Regions from separate parts of the Sporomusa sp. GT1 genome, predicted to be linked through region 2. Evidence: riboswitches for the same ligand, from Rfam matches in the RefSeq annotation. Region 2 holds a riboswitch; each other region holds the start of a gene.
The links. A riboswitch is a leader RNA that binds a small molecule or an ion and turns the genes downstream of it on or off. The one in region 2 is predicted to bind cyclic di-AMP.
Positions count from the first base shown of each region.

Region 1 (4,199 bases), on a different contig from region 2:
CGTGTCAGCAGCAAAGCATTTAGCAATGGCAGATTCTTTAGTATAATCCACACCCTGGTCTTTCAGCCAGCAGGCTTTATAAACCAGCAGCCGGGCAGCCTCAATTTGCATCGCCATATCAGCCAGCATAGCCTGTACAAGCTGGAACGAAGCAATAGGCTTATCAAATTGTACGCGCTCCTTGGAGTATTTAACAGCCAATTCAAAAGCCGCCTGAGCCAATCCCACCGATACCGCACCAACAAACGGCCGGGCAGCATCCAGTGTTTTCATGGCAATCTTGAAACCTTCTCCTTCACGGCCAATACGGTTAGTTGCCGGAATACGCACGTTGTCTAACACCAATTCGCAGGTATTAGAGGCCCTGATCCCCATCTTTTCTTCTTCTTTACCAACTGTAAAACCCGGAGTGCCGCGATCGACAATAAAAGCAGTCAGGCCACGGATACCGGCTGTTTTACGGGTATTAGCAAAAATAATATAAATTTCAGCAATGCCACCATTAGTAATAAAACACTTTGTTCCATTAAGAATATAATCTTCACCGTCTTTAACAGCGGTAGTGGCAACTGCTCCTGCGTCAGAACCGGCACCTGGCTCAGTCAGCGCAAAAGCGGCTAATTTACCATTATTAAGAACATCAAACATCTTCCGCTTTTGCTCATCAGTACCCAATAATACTACCGGATAAGAAGCTAAAGCATTGGCTGCCGTTGTTGTAGCTACACCAGCACACCCTTTTCCCAGTTCCTCATAGATAAGAGCGATTGAAAGGGCATCAAGACCTGGTCCATCATACTCTTCAGGAACAGTTAAATTGAGCAAGCCTGCTTCATCAAGCTTCTTCCACAGATCAGCTGGAACCACACCGTCTTTATCCATTTCTAAAGCGTGCGGAGTAATTTCTTTAGCCACAAAATCCTTTACCATCTTTTGTAGATCCAGTTGGTCGGGAGTAAAGTTAAAATCCATGCCTTGCCTCCTTATTGTTCGCATAATACAAAAAAATACTAAAGATAAGTATACCGCATAATGATTTTTTTGTTAACACCCAAATTGCAAAAAAATGAAAAAACGCGCTATTTTAACAGCAGTTTAGCGCCAACTGCAAGTAATACTAAGCCAAACAGCTGTTGAGGGCTGCAAGCCATACGTTCAAGGCCAAAGCCGCCAAAATGATCAATAAGAATGGCCGTCAATACTTGTCCGACAATTATAGCGGTAGTAGCATTGGCTACACCAACACTGGGGATACTGGCAGCTACCAAATATATTATGGCAACGCCAATCATACCTCCCAACCAGGAATACCAAGGTGCTCCTTGCCATGCGTACAAATTCCCCTTACCCATTTTAAACAAAAACAGCAAGATCATTACCAACAAACTTCCGGTAATTTGCACAATAAATGTGGCCTCCAAAAGACCAATAACTTTACTTAACGAAGAATTCAGCGACCCCTGCACCGCCATTAATACCCCGGAAACCAACGCTAATACCAATGGCAGCATTTCGCTTGAGATGAAGTTCAACTTAGACACGCCCCCGTATATTTGCACAATTCTAAGTGTAGTATAATACTTGGAAGTTATTAATATTCCAGGATAACCTGCTTTGGAATAAAAAAAAGAGGCTTACTCTGCTAAGCCTCTTTAGTCAAGTATATATACTGTTACTTGCCGAACGCCAAAAGCCAAAGCCTCGCGGCGGTTCTCATAAGCCAAATCAATACGGTTACCCTTAATCGCACTGCCGATATCGTCAGCTACTGCATACCCATAGCCTTTAATATACAATCTGGTTCCCAAAGGAATAACCGATGGATCGACAGCAACCAAACCCTTACGCAAATAATTGCCCCGGTATGTATAGCTGCCATTTCCAGGATCATGCGCCGTATACGCTGATGCCTTCATAACAATAGAGCGGCTGTATCTGCTGGGTTCACTCGTCAAGCGCCCAAGATAGGCGAATGTTTCTTTGTCAACAATACCCGTTACTTCAAGGTCATTATTACGTTGAAATTCTTTTACGGCCTTAGCGGTAATCGGACCGAAGATCCCATCAATCGCGCCGGCATAAAAACCACCATCTGCCAAAAACTTCTGCACAGCTCGTACTTCATCGCCACGTGCGCCAACAGCAATCGGCGCTTTTTCCGGCTGCTCCGCAGTCAATCCGACCGATGGGCTGCTTACTGCAAACAGCATGACCAATGCAAAAGTAAACGCCCAAAAGGCTCTTTTCAATGGTTTCACCTCTCTTACAATGCGCCTCCGAGGTTAGCTGTCGGGTTTGGGCAAAAGAGAATGTGAGAACGCCCTACCGCGATTGCGGATTCACCCCTGTATTTCTATTGGTTCCCCCGTACCATATAAGGATTCGGCATTATAAATATAATATACCAAATTGCAAGCTTGGTCAAATTCGATATCATGGTATATTCTTGTCATATCGTCTATTTCTTTCAGTTATTTAAAAATTTCAGGAAAAATTGGAGGCAAACATTATATTCCCAGCGCCGTGCATAACTCCTTACTCGCTACACCGGTAACAGCTACCCCTTTATCTGCTTGATAAGCTTTAACCGCTTCTTCTGTCATAGTGCCAAACAAGCCGTCAGCCCGTCCCTGAAAGTATCCCATCTCTTTAAGTTTGAGCTGCAGCGCAGCTACGTCGGAGCCTGAAGCTTTATATTTCAAATTTCTTTCAATCCTAATATTTCTGCCTGTAATGCTTACCGGAGTACCAATAGGAGTCCATTCAAACAGCTCTTCGACATCCTTATTGCGCATTCTGATACAGCCATGGCTGGCAAATTGTCCAATTGACCATGGCTTATTGGTCCCATGAATACCAAATGTGCCCCACGGCACATTTAACCCCATCCAGCGAGTACCAAACCCTGTTCCCCAGTCATAATCCTTCCATACAACATTCCATTCGCCAATAGGGGTGGGAGTTTTACTTTTACCCACAGCAATCCGGTACTTTTTGTAAAGCTCACCATCGTTATGGAGCTCTAACTCCCTTGACTGAACTTTTATTAGAATGCTCACCTTACCGGCAGGTGCCTCAAAGGGTTGCCGACTATCAATTGCCGCCAGGTCCTGTTCATCCATATACTCAAAGCCAAGAATGCTAAAAACAATGCTTAAAATAGCTAATACTGCTATACCGAAAAATATCCGTGAACGCCTGACTTTAAACGACCATAAGGAATTCACCTGGTTCGCCCCCTTACAGACTGTATTCTTCAGAAAATATATGCAGCTGTCCGCAAGGGTATGAAATTTTACATGCTGTCAGGCCAACAAAAAAATTAACCGGCTAAAGCCGGTTAATTTAACACATTACATCGCATTAGCTACCATAACCCAATGGCACTTTGCGGGATTAAGATCCAAATGAATATTATTCTTGACTGCGTTTGGCATCAAAATAGTTATTAGTGTTAGTAAGCAACGTAGAAAGCAAGACCACCTCATCCTGGTATCCGGCTAAACGGTCACTTACCTCTGCTTGGACTTTTTCCTGCACGCTACTACGCACAGCAGTCTCTACCGCCCGGGCAATGTTTTGCTTAGCCACATCCTGGTCCTGGACTGCCAGTTGCGCCGCAACTGAGCTAATATCATTAACAATATCCGCTTTTCCGGTGCGTTCAAGGGCAAATTGGGCAAGAGTTCCCCACAATGCCTGTTTATTGCCTTGTTCAAAATTATCCTTTATTTTCAACAACTCTTCAATCTGGGCAGCCTGTGCGTTGGCAGCAGATAATTCAGCCAGTTGGTCTCCCAAAGACGCAGCCTCTGCTTTAGGCATCGCCAACGAAAATATTGGCATTGCGAAAACCATCAACATGACAGCGGCTATCTTTCTTTTCACAATAATACTCCTTCCCCTTTAATGGTTTGGATTCGTAACACATTTTATCATATAGTTTACATAATTAATAGAGGTAAATTAAACAAGAAAACTGATTGCAAAAACAATCAGCTTTTTTTGTCCTAACAGAAATATAACTTTCTTAAGAACAGGATCAACACCGGCTTCCGCTGCGACGCGCCTGGATGGTGCTAATACCGATTGTGCCACGGATGGCATAGCAATTCGGCCCGCCAAAGACTCGGCACAAGCCGTGTTTTCTTTATTTAATGCAAGCAGTTATAGTACCATTTTCAAATACCGGAATAACT
Region 1 covers NZ_BMBX01000001.1:1,510-5,708, forward strand. The annotation lists gene GT1_RS00015 (acyl-CoA dehydrogenase family protein) at 1-972, opposite strand, end outside; gene GT1_RS00020 (DMT family transporter) at 1,080-1,532, opposite strand; gene GT1_RS00025 (peptidoglycan-binding protein) at 1,653-2,249, opposite strand; cyclic di-AMP (ydaO/yuaA leader) riboswitch at 2,256-2,398, opposite strand; gene GT1_RS00030 (L,D-transpeptidase family protein) at 2,508-3,227, opposite strand; gene GT1_RS00035 (hypothetical protein) at 3,415-3,888, opposite strand; gene GT1_RS00040 (2-phosphosulfolactate phosphatase) at 4,151-4,199, opposite strand, start outside.
Region 1: another riboswitch for cyclic di-AMP. It lies ahead of GT1_RS00025 (peptidoglycan-binding protein); the one in region 2 lies ahead of GT1_RS08195 (APC family permease).

Region 2 (4,199 bases):
CTGCTTCCTTCCGGACCTGACGCGATTCATGAGTTCCTATTGCGTAAGACCCGGCACTGCTACAGTCCGGCCTAGAAAACAAAAAGCCGTATACCGGCCTTGAATTTTATGGCGGAGAGAGAGGGATTCGAACCCTCGGTACAGTTTCCCGTACACACGCTTTCCAGGCGTGCTCCTTCAACCGCTCGGACATCTCTCCAAGTGCTCTCAACAGAAACTTATTATATCTTATTTTTCAAATCAATGCAAGCGGTAAATATTGCAAGCCCGGCAATATCACCAGACAAACCGTCAGCCAATTGATACTGCTTAATTATACCGAGTACCAAAAGGCTTGTCAAGTTTTTGAGTAAAGAAAAACCGCTGCTGCGGCCTTACAGCCGGCAACAGTACTGAGGCGCCGGCAGCGCAGTGTTATCTGACAGACACCGGTGCCGGACCTCCCGGGTGTGATCCCGGAAGGTCCGTCCCGGTTATTTTGTCAAATGATACGGCACTGTGGTTACAATGACATTTTCTTTCCAAATAAGAGTATTGCGCAAGAACCAGCCGGTCTGGTTGTGCAATAACCGGTGCCATGCTTTTCTGGTTTCAAACTCCGGAATAATGACGGTGATATAATCATTCGGCCCCTTCTCCCGGCATCTTTTTTCAATAAAATGCAAGAGCGGGCGCATTAACAGCCGGTACGGCGAACGAATAACCACCAATTCCACACCAGGGTCCCACAGCTTCCATTTTTCTATGACCTTTTTGGTCAGTTCATCATTGTCAGATACATGAACGGCCAGGATATCATCACCGATCATTTTGGCGTATTTGATGGTCTCATACACAACACGGGTGGGACTGGATACAGGCACAATAACGGTGTGTTTGCCTTTGGGAAAGGTGGCCGCACCTCTTTCATAGCATGCTTCGGGCAGGTGCAATTGCTCCGACATGGTATTATAATGTCCCCGGATGGCTTTAAATATATAAATCATGATGGGAATGAAAACAAGCACAACCCAGGCTCCATAAAGGAATTTCGTTACCGTAATAATCAGAACCACCAAGCCGGTGACGGCAGCGCCAAGACCGTTGAGGAAGGCCCGGACCTGCCAGCCCTTACCCCGCTGCCGGTACCAGTGCACCACCATACTGGCCTGCGCAATGGTAAAGGAAATGAAAACACCTATAGCATACAAGGAAATCAGGTGCTCGGTATCTCCCTGAAAAGCGATAATCAATAACGCAGCGGCAAGGGTGAGCAGGATAATCCCGTTAGAAAAGGTTAACCGTTCACCGCGGGTTGACAGATAGCGCGGCAGGTAGCCATCTCTGGCGACAATAGCCAACAGCATCGGCAACCCGTTGTAGGCGGTATTGGCGGCCAGATATAACACCAGCATGGTCGTGAATTGAATATAGTAATACACTGCCGAACGGCCAAAAATTTGCTCAGCCAGTTGCGACATGGCGGTTACTTCGGCAACAGGCAGGATATGATAGTGCATAACCAGATAGGTGATACCCAGGAACATAAAGCTCAGGATACCGGCCATCCAATAGGTGGTAACCGTTGCGTTACGGGCCTCAGGCTGCTTGAACATCGGCACACTGTCAGCAATAGCCTCAACCCCGGTCATAGAGCTGCAGCCATTGGCGAAAGCCCGCAAGATGACAAACAGCATGGCCCAGTCCAGTTGCTGACGGGCCAAAGACTCCGGCGGCAACAGATAGGGTGCGCCGGTGAAGGCTTTCCAGACACCTGTTGCAATTAAAGCAATTACGCCGAATAAAAAGGCGTAGGTGGGTATAACAAAGGCATTGGACGATTCCCGGACACCACGCAGATTCACCAGCATCAGCAAACCAAAGAGCACCATTACATCCAGGGTCACTTCGTGCCCGGCAAGGTCAGGCAGAGCGGAAACAATGGCCGCCGTACCGGCTGAGACGCTTACAGCGGCTGTCAGCACATAATCGGCAAATACCGAACCGGCAGCCACCAGCGCCGGCATTTCTCCCAGGTTTTTTTTGGCCACAGCGTAGGCCCCGCCCCCGCCGGGATTGGCCTTCGCAACCTGCACATAGGACAAAACCACGATGCCCAGCAGTAGCAGAATGGAGAGCGCTACCGGCGCCATAAAGCCATAGGCAATAATACCCGGAACAGCCACCAGGGTAAGCATAATTTGTTCCGGCCCGTAAGCCACCGACGATAACGCATCAGAGGAAAAGATGGATAAGGCTTTCCACTTGGGAAGTTTTTCATGAGCCAATTCCCGGTTGTGAAGGGGTTTGCCGATTAGTAATCGGCGAAATTCGCGCATCATACCAGCGCCTCCAGTTTCATTATTCGATTTTTGGGCATAAGAAAAAGACCTGACGGCCTTTCGACCCCTTGCTTTGGCCTGCGAAGTTAGCTGACGGGTAGGATGACAAGAGAAAACATCCCTTTTGTCACAAGGACAAAATTAACCCCAAAAGTGGTTCCTCCGCTTCCATTACGGAACTCGGCCTTATATTGTGTATGCATTGTTATCTTACTGCTTTTCTAATCAAACATAAAGTCCTGCTACACTTGGCTTATGCCTGCTTATCGCTGCCTATAGGCACAGAACACAATAGGCTTGACGGCTCGCAACAGCACGCTATTTTCCGCCCTCGCACTCGGTCTTTCATTACGGTTGATATACGAAAAATATCCCTGCCGTTCCGGTAAAGAACGGCAGGGATTTCTCCAGGCTTATGCTTTCTTGAATACTTTCTTCAAGCTAAACTTTCCTTGTTGAATATCGTCAAATATCGTGTACACTACCGGCACTACCACCAGGGTGAGAATGGTCGAAGTCACCAGACCGCCAATGATGGCGTGAGCCATCGGCGCCCGGGCTTCAGCCCCCGGCCCGATTCCTAACGCCAGCGGCAGCATACCGAAAATCATTGCCGCAGTTGTCATGATAATCGGGCGCATCCGCTGGATGGCTGCTTCGACTAATGCCTGGTTGCGTTCCACGCCTTGTTCACGACGCTGTTTGGCGAAATCCACCAGCAGGATAGCGTTCTTGGTTACCAAGCCCATCAGCATAATAATACCGATGAGGGACATCATACTGAGTTCACTGCCCATAACCAGCAGACCGATGATGGCTCCGATTATGGCTAACGGCAAGGCCAGCATGATGGAAAAAGGATCAAGGTAGCTTTCAAACTGGGCTGCCAGGACAAAGAAGATAAACAACACTGCCATGCCCAGCGCCAGGACCATGCTGCTAAAAACGTCATTCATGGATTCCGTCTGACCGGTAGCCACAAATTGATAGCCTTCCGGCATATCAATTTCAGCCGCTTTTTTCTCAAACGCAGAGTTAAACTCGCCCAAAGTGATTCCGCTTAAGTTAGCCGAAATGGTAATTTGCTGCTGATTGTCATAACGTTTGATTTGGGCGGGACTGGTAGCATAGACAGTGTCAGTCACCTGTGACACCGGCACCATGACGGCCTGGCCGGCCTCATCGCGCGCCGTTCCTGACAGGTATACCTTGTTGACATTGCCCAAACTGCGCCGCTCTTCCGGATCTAAGATGACCCTGACATCATGTGAGTCGTCGCCGTCCTTGTACTGGGTGACAACCTTACCGTTAAACATGGTCTGCAAGGTATCGGCAATGCTGGCTGACGAAATACCCAAGTCAGCCGCCCGGTCACGATTCACAATGAATTGGGCGTCAGGGTTACCGGGTTCATAGCTTGACGATACTTCGACGGCTCCCGGAATACCGGCAACCGCTTGCTGTACCTGCTCGGCAATCACCGCCAAGGTTTCCAGCGACTGCCCCTGGATAACCAGCGACACCGGTTTGCCGCCTGACAGACCTGACTGTTTCATGACACTGATATCTGCGCCGGGAATATCCTTGAGCTGTTGACGCAGGCCGGCAATAATGTCGTTATCGCTGACACTGCGTTCACTTTTCGGCACAAGCTGGCTAAAAATACTAATCTCTCTGGTATTAGCCACACTATAGGTCATTTCAACTTCAGGAATGGCGCCGATAATTTGCGACATGGCATCAGCCATATCACCTACGGCAGCCACACTCATTCCCGGGTCGACAGTAGCCGTTACGGTAAATTCCCCGTTATCGGCATCGGGCACAAAGGTTGTACCCAGCAGCGGTGTGAGCAGCAGGCTGCCGACAAATAGAACT
Region 2 covers NZ_BMBX01000004.1:152,532-156,730, forward strand. The annotation lists tRNA gene GT1_RS08190 (tRNA-Ser) at 110-199, opposite strand; gene GT1_RS08195 (APC family permease) at 474-2,321, opposite strand; cyclic di-AMP (ydaO/yuaA leader) riboswitch at 2,382-2,517, opposite strand; gene GT1_RS08200 (efflux RND transporter permease subunit) at 2,735-4,199, opposite strand, start outside.

Region 3 (4,199 bases), on a different contig from region 2:
TTGTCCGCATTTTACACATACAATATGATGATGATGGCTGGTGTCCACCAATTCATATCTGACACTTTCTTTTCCCAGGGCATTTATCGGGGTTAACGCTTCTAAGTCAACCAAAACATGAAGATTGCGGTATACAGTGTCCAGGCTTATGTCCTGATAGCGCACCTTTAGTTTTTCCCAAATTTCAAAGGCGGACAACGCTTGGCCTGACTCAACCAGCTGCGCAATCATAGCCTGCCGCTGGGCTGTTATCCGGTAGCCTTTATCTCTTAAACGGGCTATTACAGCAATGACACTTGCTGCATGATCGACAGTCATATCTTTTCCCCCCTTTCTACTGCAAAAAAGATTCCTAATAGGAATGAGATTGCCACGCTACGCCAGCAAGCGGTAACGCGGCAATCTCTGAATGCAATTTATTATTCGAGAGCCTGGATTAAATTGGCTAAGTTTGCTCGCATCAGTGTAAGATAATTCTTCCCCTGCTTTACTTCCTCAGGGGTTAACGCATCCACCGGATGCAATACCAGAACTTTGGCGCCGGCTTCTTTAGCCAAAGTTTCCGCTACTTTGGAACTCACAATGGTCTCCGAAAATATGTAACTAATTTGCCGTTCACGACACAGCTTGGTAATATCAGCCATCTTTTCCGGCGTTGGTTCAGCATCCGGTGACAAACCCATGATGGCAACCTGTTCCAGCTGGTAGCGCTCTGCCAAATAGCCAAAAGCAGCATGGGTAGTAATAATTGTACGTTTCTTTACCTTTTGCAAACCGCTCTGATACTCTTCGTGAAGCTTTTGCAGCTCTTTATTATAATTAGCGGCATTTTCACGGTAATAGGCGGCATTGGCTGTATCGGCAGCAGCCAGAGCTTCCGCAATGTTGTCTACTTCCTTCTGGGCCAATACAGGATCAAGCCAAACATGCGGATCAATTTCGTTTTCTTCATGCTCATGCTTATGCTCATCAACATGGTTATGTTCGTCATGTCCATGACTATGGGGAATGCCTTCTTTTAATTCAATACCTTTACTGACCTCAACCGCCGTTGTGCTGCCAAGTACGTCTTTCCCCGTTACTTTGCCAATCCAATGCTCGAAATTGGCACCGTGAAAGAAAAACAGTTTTGCATTTTTGACCTGTATCAAGTCCTTGGCAGATGGTTCCCATTCGTGCGGTTCGGCTCCGGCAGGAACAAGTATGTCTACCTCGACTTTGTCGCCACCAACCTGCCGGACGAATTCGTATACCGGATAAACACTGGCCAAAACCTTGATTTTGGCTGCTTGCTGTGCATTATCACCTGGCGCAGCTGTTCTCTGACCGCAACCACTGACAAGTACCCCCAATAGAAAAAGTACAACCAAAACCATCCTTGTTTTTATCATATATATCGCTATCCCCTTTTAATAAGAATATTCCTATTAAGATAGTAACAGGCCGGAATCCTACTGTCAACACTTTCCACCGCTTAATAAGATTATTCTTAACAAAAAATCAAAAAAATATAGCGGCATATATAGCTGCCGCTGCTTTTTTTAGCATTATTTTACTTGGTTGCACGGGTAACCTCAAAAGATCGACTGTATATAGCATGAAATAACAAAAGCGGGAAGACAGATAATGCCTTCCCTTCTTGTTGGTTTACATCACCCGGCGGGCGCCAATGTAGCGCGGACCCCAATAGCTACTGCTCATACTGGCAATAGCCACACCGCGGCTGGACGTAGCGCTGATAAAATTACCATCACCAATATAGATGCCGCTGTGAGATGCTCCCGGTGCGTAGGTAGTGAAAAACACCAAATCACCGGGTTGAAGACGACTGTAAGACACAGGCCGCCCAACTGCAAACTGTTCATCAGCCATTCGCGGCAGAGAAATACCACTCTGGGCAAATACGAAGCGAGTAAAGCCGGAACAGTCGAAACCGCCAGGGCTTGTCCCACCAAATACATAAGGCACACCTTGATAACGCAGCGATGTCTGAATAATACGCCGTACCGAAGTTGTGGAAGAATCACGGCTGGCAGGAATATCCCGCCCCATCAAAGCACGATAAGTTTGTGCTCCAACTACACCATCAGGCTCAAGACCCCGAGCTTTTTGAAAAGCCTTGACAGCACTGACCGTTAAGTTGCCAAAATCACCATCTGCTGTGCCGGCATCAAAACCAAGCTCATTAAGCTGAGTTTGAATAGCGGCTACATCAGCGCCTCGGTCACCGGATTCATATGTACCTGAAGCATGGGCAAAAGCAGCGGTCCCAAAAAAGAGACAAAAAGCAACAATAAACCCGAAATACTTTTGCAATTGGTTTCCCCTCTCCTTGGCCTCCGAGGTTAGCTGACGGGTTAGGGTTGCAGGCACCCTACCTGAAAAGCCAGTGCTAATCAGGTTTCACCCCATAAAACTGGTTCCCCCGTACCTGAGCTGGATTCGGCTTTCTAAAACGCTCCTTGGTTATTATTCTGTATCAAATTTGAAAATCCTGCCTAAAATTCATGGTTTTTTTACAAATTTAGGGAGGATTATAGTTTCCTGATAATTACTACTCGTTACCTTTGTTTTGCTGCCGGCTCAAATCAGCCTGAAGCCAGTAGAGCGGACGCTGTTTCACTTCTTCAAATATTCTCCCGACATATTCACCAATAATACCAATGCCCGCTAATTGCAAACCGCCCAACAGCAAAATACTGGCCGTAATTGTCGCCCAGCCCGGAACAGCTTCATCGGTAAAAAGCCTAATATAAACAACATGGCCTGTCAGCACAATGCTGCTGAACCCCAGGGCCAGTCCAATATAAAAGGCAAACCGGAGCGGTGTTTTAGAATATGCCGTTATACCATCAAGCGCAAAATGCAGCATTCGCTTTAATGAGAATTTGGATTGCCCGGCAAAACGTTTCGGCGCAACAAATTCAATCTTAGTCTGCCGATAGCCAATCGCGCTGATCATACCTCGAATAAATCTGGCACGCTCCCGAAAGCGCCGGAAACTATCTACCACCTGTTTATCTAATAATCTAAAATCAGAGCCACCCTCGGTAACCTGTACATTAGACACGGCATTCATCAATTTATAAAACATGCCTGAGGTAAAGCTTTTAAACCAGGATACTCCTTCGGTATTAATTCTCACTGTCTGGACTACCTGGAAACCTTCTTCCCATTTGGCAATCAACTGCGGCAGCATCTCAGGCGGGTGCTGCATATCGCCATCCATGGTAATAACGGCATCCCCTTTTGCATGGTCCAGTCCGCAGGTTAAAGCCACCTGATGACCAAAATTGCGAGCCATAATGAGCGCCCGTACCCGCTTGTCCGCATTGACTAAACGTTCTAAGATAAACGGAGTAGCATCACTTGAACCATCATCGATAAAAATGAGTTCATAAGAATAGGCCAGCGGCTCCATAGCATTAACAACTTCCTGATAAAAGTTGTCGATATTATCCTGTTCGTTAAATACCGGCACAACAATAGATATTACCTTTTCCGGTGAAGCCATAATCAGCCTCCTTTTCACCATTTTATTATTGCACTGCCGGGCAGTGAATGCAAGTCCTGGAACTGAAAAAGCGAGATTACTTCCCATACCTGCAATGACGGTAAGGACCCGCTACAGTCATTGTGAGAGGTACGGCGAAACAATCTCGCTTTTTCACTTGGAACCTTCTTACGCTGTGATATCCTGACGTAAAACCATTGCGTCATGCAAATAAATATGCTTGATATCCTGCTGACAAGTATCGGTATTCCAAAGAATCAATACTCTGATACACAACGGCAGCGCTTCAGGACACTCTATTTCCTGGGTGCCAAATAATGGCACTTGTGTCCAGCCGAGTTTTCTTGCACCTGCAGCCGGAAAAGCCGCGTTTAAATCAGGGGTTGAGCTGAATATCACAGCGCCAATATCTTCGGTATTCATCGCATTTTCCCGTACAATTGCCGCTAGAAGTTCAGCCACGCGCTCAAAGATTTCTTCACATTGGTTTGCGGTAACAGTTGTCGCGCCTCGAACGCCACGCAGCATAATAACCACTCCTAGAGAAAAATTAGCATAGGCTTAGTATACAATATACGCGAAATTAATCCTTTTTCCTGCCAACATTGTAAATATATATATCCAATAACACTAAAGCCTCGCCGCCATGCTGTTAAGGTTAGTCTTCTTTCTTAGGTTTATTGCA
Region 3 covers NZ_BMBX01000001.1:380,394-384,592, forward strand. The annotation lists gene GT1_RS02030 (Fur family transcriptional regulator) at 1-318, opposite strand, end outside; gene GT1_RS02035 (metal ABC transporter solute-binding protein, Zn/Mn family) at 420-1,391, opposite strand; gene GT1_RS02040 (C40 family peptidase) at 1,648-2,295, opposite strand; cyclic di-AMP (ydaO/yuaA leader) riboswitch at 2,320-2,458, opposite strand; gene GT1_RS02045 (glycosyltransferase family 2 protein) at 2,555-3,514, opposite strand; gene aroH (chorismate mutase) at 3,683-4,042, opposite strand; gene GT1_RS02055 (hypothetical protein) at 4,173-4,199, opposite strand, start outside.
Region 3: another riboswitch for cyclic di-AMP. It lies ahead of GT1_RS02040 (C40 family peptidase); the one in region 2 lies ahead of GT1_RS08195 (APC family permease).